DNA from 2 places in the Variovorax sp. GW823-FHT04B03 genome. Region 2 is predicted to be linked to the other one. Evidence: riboswitches for the same ligand, from Rfam matches in the RefSeq annotation. Region 2 holds a riboswitch; the other holds the start of a gene.
What was found. A riboswitch is a leader RNA that binds a small molecule or an ion and turns the genes downstream of it on or off. The one in region 2 is predicted to bind cobalamin.

Region 1 (3,465 bases), on a different contig from region 2:
GCGCCCAGCGGCGCGGTGAACACGCTGCAGGCCGCGATCACCACGAGCGCGGGTAGCCAGATGTAGCCGAAGGCGCCGGCCGGCAGGCCCTGCACCGACTGGCCGCTGAGCACGTAGCCCAGCACGTTGGCCACCGCAATGGGAAAGCCCAGCGCCGCGCTGGTCGCCACCGCGTTGTGGATCGCCACGTTGCACCAGGTCATGAACGGCACGCTGATGAAGCCGCCGCCCGCGCCCACCAGGCCCGAGATGAAGCCGATGACGCCGCCCGCCGCGAGCTGGCCGCCGGTGCCGGGCATCTGGCGCGTGGGCTTGGGCTTCTTGTCGAGGAACATCTGCGTGGCCGAGAAGCCCACGAACAGCGCGAAGAAGATGGCCAGCGCCGTGCCCTTGAGCAGCGCGAACACGCCCAGGCTGCCCGCGAGGCTGCCGATCACGATGCCGGGGGCCAGGCGCTGCACGATGTCCCAGCGCACCGCGCCGCGCTTGTGGTGCGCGCGCACGCTGGACACCGACGTGAAGATGATCGTCGCCATCGAGGTCGCGATTGCCATCTTCACCGCCAAGTCGGCCGGCACGCCGCGCTGACCCATGATGATCGTGATGAACGGCACCATCAGCATGCCGCCGCCGATGCCCAGCAGGCCGGCGAGGAAACCGGTGCCCAGGCCGAGCGCGGCGAGTTCGGCGATCAGGAGCGGGTCGAGCAGGGCGGCGAGGTTCACGGGAGGATGGGGAAAGAACGAGCGGCTGAAAAAGCAACGGCCCCGTGCGGTGAAGCAGGGGGCCGTGGCGGGAAAAGGTGTCTGCAGATGGTGTGCCGGACCCGCATCCTGAACCAGGGTTCAGGTGGGCGAGGGCAGCAGGACTTCGGGTTCATCTGACGCGAGATGATCACGCCCGTCAAGCGATGTACCAAGCCCGGCTCCGGAGAGCATTGGAACAAGGAAATATTAAGCCCGACACGTCTGCAGACAAAACGGATTTTACGCCCCGGATGTGCCGGGCCGCGTGCCCTCAGAGCAAATGTCCATCGCCCGCCAGGGCCTGATCGAGTCTCTGAATGAGCTGGGCCGCCTTCGGGTCGGTGTCGGTGGCGGTTTCTTCCGTGCTGCTGGCCGCGACGGGGGCCGGTGCGGCGGCAGCAGCGGCCTGTTGGGCCGCGAGATCGAAAGCCAGGTTCAGCGAGGCGAGCACCGCGATGCGGTCGCGGGCCTTCACCTTGCCCGCGTCGCGGATCTTGCACATGGCCGCGTCCACGCGGTCGACGGCCTCGCGCAGTTGCGCTTCGCCGCCGTCGGGACAGCCGAGCAAATAGCTCTGGCCCATGATCTGTACTTCAATCTGCTTCATGCGTGATGGGAATCTTCGGAAGGGGGTTCGGCCGGCAGCCGTTCGAGCAGGGCATCGAGGCGGGTGCGGGCCGCGGCGAGCCGCGACTTCAGGCCGTCGCGTTCACGCGTGAGCGCATCGACCTGTTCCTGCAGCAGCGCGTTGGTGCGCTGCACCTCTTCGTGACGCACGAGCAGGCGTTCCACACGCTCGGCGATCTGGTCGATGGGGCTGGAGGCGGGCATGGTTGGCGATTGTAGTTTCCCGGGAATTCGGAACATCCGGCGCACCGCGCGGGCGCGCGCCGGACGTGGCCGAGATTCTGGGGCCTGCGCCGCCAGTGATCAAACCGGGTGTGGCGTGGCCGCCCCGTGGGCCTAAAATCCTGCCCGTTGGTGCTCGCGGCGTGGTTCGCACGGCGCAGTTCAACGGGAAGCAGGAGTGGACGCCCCCCGGGGCCGAAGCCGCCTGCGCTGCCCCCGCAACGGTCAAGCAGACGACGCCGCAACGCGTCACCCCTTTCCATCCAGCCACTGGGCGCCCTGAAACAGGTGCCTGGGAAGGCGGCAAAGGGTCGATCTGCCAGCCCGGATACCGGCCAACAAGGCGGCTGCCGCATCGGCAGCCATGACGCCCATGGCGCCGGCGGGGAAGCCGGCCAGGGCATAGAAGTTCGTTCGGTTCACCCCATGATTTCCTGTGTTTCCCTCTCCAGCGGCCGCGCCAGCGTGCGCCGCAACCGTCCCGCGTGCCTGCCGCTGACACTTGCCCTGGCTTCGGCCTTCGGCGGCCTGGCCCTGGTGCCGCTGGCCGCGCAGGCGCAAGCCGCCGCAGCAGCACCTGCCACGCTCGACGAGACCGTCGTCACCGCCAACCGCACGCCGCAGGCGCTGTCGGACCTGGTGGGCGATGTCTCCATCGTCGACCGCAAGACCATCGAGCGCAGCGGCGCGACCGGCGTGGCCGACGTGCTGGCGCGCCTGCCGGGCATGGAGATCTCGCGCAGCGGCGGCGTGGGCAACGCCACCAGCGTGTTCATCCGCGGCGCCGAATCGCGCTTCACCGCGGTCTACCTCGATGGCGTGCGCATCGATTCGCAATCGACCGGCGGCGCCGGTTGGGAAGGCATTCCGCTCGCGCAGATCGACCGCATCGAAGTGCTGCGCGGCCCGGCCGCCGCCGTGTACGGCTCGGACGCCGTGGGCGGCGTGATCCAGCTCTTCACCAAGCGCGGCGAGGAGGGCGTGTCGCCCTACGCCGGCATCGGCTTCGGCAGCCACGGCCTGCGCCGGATCGAAGGCGGCGTGAGCGGCAAGTCGGGCCTGCTCGACTACTCGTTCGGCGTGGCGCACGAGGAAAGCAAGGGCTTCAACATCCAGCCGATCGCCAAGCGCACGCCCTCGAAGGACGGCTTCACCAACCCCGACCGCGACGGCTACCGCAGCACCTCGGGCAACCTGAAGCTGGGTTTCCAGATCACGCCCGACCAGCGCATCGACGCCACCTTGCTCACCAGCAACACCGAAACGGCCTACGACCCGTCGGTGAGCTTTCGCACCAAGCCGCCGATCACCTTCCGCAACGACGTGTCGACCAACGAACTGCGCACCGCCGGCCTGACCTGGTCGGCCAAGTGGAACGACATCTACAGCACCCGCCTGCAGGTGACCGATTCGCAGACCGTCTACAAGACCCAGCCCTCGTTCTATCGCACCGAAACCCGCCTGCGCGGCTACCTGTTCCAGAACGAATTCCGTTTCGGCGCGCACCTGGTGACCGCCACGCTCGAGCGCCGCGAAGACGCGCTCGAGAACGCGCCGACCACCTCGGCCAAGCTGTTCTCGCGCGACCGCTCGCAGAACGCCGCCGCACTGGGCTACGGCTACGTGCAGGGCCCGCATTCGCTGCAGCTGCATGTGCGCCATGACGACGACAGCGAGTTCGGCGGCAAGACCACCGGCAGCGCCGCCTACGGCTACGCGATTACGCCGAGCCTGCGCGCCACCGTGTCGGCCGGCACCGCGTTCCGCGCGCCCACGCTGTACCAGCGCTTCAGCGAATACGGCCTGGCGAGCCTGCAGCCCGAGTCGAGCCGCAACGTCGAGCTGGGCCTGCAGTACACGGCCGGCGCCA
Region 2 (3,465 bases):
TGGTTCAGCCTCATCGCGCCGCTGCAGAAATGGCTGCACGCGCATTCGAAGTTCGCACGCGAACTCGACGCGCGCAGCGACCCGCTGGCCGAGCTGCCCATGACCACCGAGGCCAAGTACCTGTCGCGCCAGGTGGTGCTGGTCGGCTACGGCCGGGTGGGCCGGCGCATCGCCGCCGAGCTCGAGACGAACGACATCCCCTACGTGGTGGCCGAGCAGAACCGCGAGCTGGTCGAGAAGCTGCGCGAGGCCGGCATCCCGGCCGTGTGGGGCGACGCGGCCGACCCGGCGGTGCTGATCCAGGCGCACGTGGCGCGCGCCCGTGTGCTCGTGGTGGCCACGCCCGACGCCATGAACGTGCGCCAGATGATCGAAACCGCGCGCACGCTGAACCCCACCATCCAGACCGTGGTGCGCAGCCACAACGAGCAGGAAGCCCGCCTGCTGGCCGCCGAAACCGACGCGAAGGTGTTCCTGGGCGAACAGGAACTCGCCCAGGCCATGGCCCGCGATGTGGTGCAGCGCGCCGCCGCGATGGCGGTGCCGGCTTGACGATTCAAAGGTCCTCGATCACCAGCGTGCGATAACGCTCGGCGATCGAGTAGGGCACGGTACGCACCAGTTCCATCACGCGCTCGGTGATGGCGCCGTCCTTGGTGCGGATCAGCAGGCCCGTGTGGCCTTCGTGGGCCAGCTGGATGAAGGCGCGCACCGTGTCGCCGTCGGTGCCGGCGGAGGGCAGGGGGCTGTGCGAGGCATGCACGGTCGGCGCGATTTCCGCCAGGACGGTTTCGGCCGGTATCAGGTAGACCTCGTCGCCGCTCACGATGCCTTTCGCGATCAGCCCGTGGCCGATGCGGCTGGCGTCTTCGACGCTCGGAAACATCACCAGGGAGTAACCGGTCGGGTAGAACGCGCCACCGAAGGCGGCGCGCATGTTGGGTTCAAGCGTGAAATGTTTCATGCTGACTCCTTGTTCTGATGCAACTCCCCACCCCTAACATTAGGCCGCGCGGCGTCCATGCACTGTAGGAGAACCCCTAGTACTGACGCTGACAACCGCGCCAGCCCCCGGCCCGTTCAAAGGCGGGTTCATTCCCTGTTTCATTTCTGACCGTCATGCCTTCGCCGAGAGACATCGCACTCACCGTCCACGAACTGGAAGAAGGGGAGTTCTACTGGGTGCTGATGGAGGCCGTGGACGGCTCGCCCGGCGACTCCACCCATGTGTACGTGCCGCTCGAAGCCGCCCACGAGCCCTACGCCACGTATTCGAATGCGCTGGTGGCCGGCGTGGCGGTGCTGCGGCGGCTGTTCGGGCCCGACGGCAAGCCCGCCTGACGGGGCCCGCAGGGGCGCCGCCGCAGGGCGCTCCCTATAATCCCGGCGGTTGGAAACATTGGTTCACACCGGTGTCGTCCAACACCCCACGGTTCGAAGGTGCCCTGCACGACCAGTCACAGGATTGGCGGCGGGGTTAAACGGGAAGCAGGTGCGAGGCGTCGTTTTTTCGAACGACCCTTCCATTCCTGCGCTGCCCCCGCAACGGTCAGCGGACATCGACACCCTCAGGCCCCGGCGATCTTTCGCTGGGGCAGCCACTGCGCTTCGGCGTGGGAAGGCGAGGGCTTCGGCGCCGAGGTGCATGCATTGCATCCCGACGCACTCCGCGAGCCCGGATACCGGCCTTCGCAACCGCCTTCGGATGCTGCGGGAGTGCGTGTCCGGGCCTGCCGCTTTTCCCTCGCGCGAAACGGCACCGCCCCTCGTCTCTTCTCCCTCGGCGTCCGCGATCGGTCAGGAGCCTGCGGGGACGCGGGCCACAGGAGAAGTCGGATGAATCGCATTGCATCGCCACCGCGCGATCGCTCGGGCCCACCCCTGCAGCGGGCGCGCCTTTCGGGTCTTTCAGGTCTTTCGCTGGGGCTCGGCCTCGCATGCGGGCCCGCCCTGGCCCAATCGGGCGACACAACCGGTCGCCCCAGCCTCACGCCCGTGCAGGTCGAAGCCAGCCGCCACACGCCGCTGGCCCTGGACGAACCCACGCAGACCGGCAGCCGCCTGGGCCTCACGCCGCTCGAAACGCCGGCCAGCATCGAGGTGCTCACTGGCGACACCATCCGCGCGCGCGGCGACGTGTCGGTGGTCGAGGCCGCGAGCCGCGCCACCGGCATCACGGGCTCGCCCGCGCCGGGCAACGGCGGTTCGTCGCTGTCGGCGCGCGGCTTCAACGGCCACGGCTCGGTGATGCAGCTGTACGACGGCACGCGCCTGTATGTGGGCGCGGGCACCGTCACCTTCCCGTTCGAAACCTGGTCGACCGACCGCATCGAGGTGCTGCGCGGCGCCGCCTCGGTGATGTTCGGTGAAGGCGCCATCGGCGGCGCGATCAACGTGGTGCCCAAGAAGCCCACGCGCGGCCCGATTCGCAACGAGGCGCTCGTGACCGTCGGCTCCGACGCCACGCGCCAGGTCGCCTTCGGCAGCGGCGGGGCGATCAACGACATGCTCTCGTACCGCTTCGACATCAGCCACCGCAAGACCGACGGCTTCATGCAGCGCGGCGAGGCCGAGAGCCTGGCGGTGGGCGGTGCGGTGCGGCTCGATGTGTCGCCGCGGCTGCAGTTCACGCTCTCGCACGACGAGGGCCGCCAGACGCCGCAGCGCTACTTCGGCGTGCCGCTCGTCAACGGCCGCCTGAGCAGCCTGAACCGCGAACAGAACTACAACCTCGACGACGCCGAGGTCAAGTACCGCGACCGCTGGACCCGCCTCGATGCGCAGTGGACGCCCAACGACGCCGTCACCGTGCGCAACCAGCTCTATCGCCTGGACAGCAAGCGCCATTGGCGCGACAGCGAAACCTACACCTACAGCGCCACCACGAACCGCGTGACGCGCGGCGACTACCTGGAGATCGGCCACGACCAGGAACAGATCGGCAACCGCACCGACGCCACCTTCAAGCACGCGCTGTTCGGCCTGAAGAACCAGGTGCTGGTGGGCTTCGACGCCAACCGCATCGACTTCCTGAATTCGAGCGACACGCCCTATGGCGGGCGCTCGGTGGTCGACGCCTTCGTCTTCAACCCCGGCTATTACGTCTCGCCCACGCCCTACCTGCCGCGCTACAAGACCAAGACCAGCACCTACGCCTTCTTCGCCGAAGACAAGCTGGCCTTCAACGAGCAATGGTCGGTGGTCGGCAGCCTGCGCTGGGACCACGCGAAGATCGTGCGCACCGACCCGCAGAACCGCGCCCCGCGCCTGGACAAGACTTTCGAGTACGCCACCGGCCGCCTGGGCGTGGTCTACGCGCCCGACGCCGCACAGTCGTTCTATGCGCAGGTGGCGCGCGCGGCCGATCCGCTCACCGGGCTCATCAGCACGTCCGCCACGCAGGTGCCGTTCGAGCTCAGCGTGGGCAAGCAGGTCGAGGTGGGCTACAAGCGCCAGCTGGCCGAG

Region 1: it holds a riboswitch for cobalamin, as region 2 does, so the genes downstream of both, AC1RAD_RS14510 (TonB-dependent receptor domain-containing protein) here and AC1RAD_RS12055 (TonB-dependent receptor) in region 2, are expected to answer to the same signal.

Annotation. Positions count from the first base shown of each region.
Region 1 is NZ_JBXAIT010000003.1:296,391-299,855, reverse strand. It holds gene AC1RAD_RS14525 (sulfite exporter TauE/SafE family protein) at 1-725, opposite strand, end outside; gene AC1RAD_RS14520 (cell division protein ZapA) at 1,018-1,353, opposite strand; gene AC1RAD_RS14515 (hypothetical protein) at 1,350-1,577, opposite strand; cobalamin riboswitch at 1,709-1,949, shown strand; gene AC1RAD_RS14510 (TonB-dependent receptor domain-containing protein) at 2,022-3,465, shown strand, end outside.
Region 2 is NZ_JBXAIT010000002.1:699,900-703,364, reverse strand. It holds gene AC1RAD_RS12070 (cation:proton antiporter domain-containing protein) at 1-552, shown strand, start outside; gene AC1RAD_RS12065 (hypothetical protein) at 557-964, opposite strand; gene AC1RAD_RS12060 (hypothetical protein) at 1,120-1,341, shown strand; cobalamin riboswitch at 1,423-1,705, shown strand; gene AC1RAD_RS12055 (TonB-dependent receptor) at 1,996-3,465, shown strand, end outside.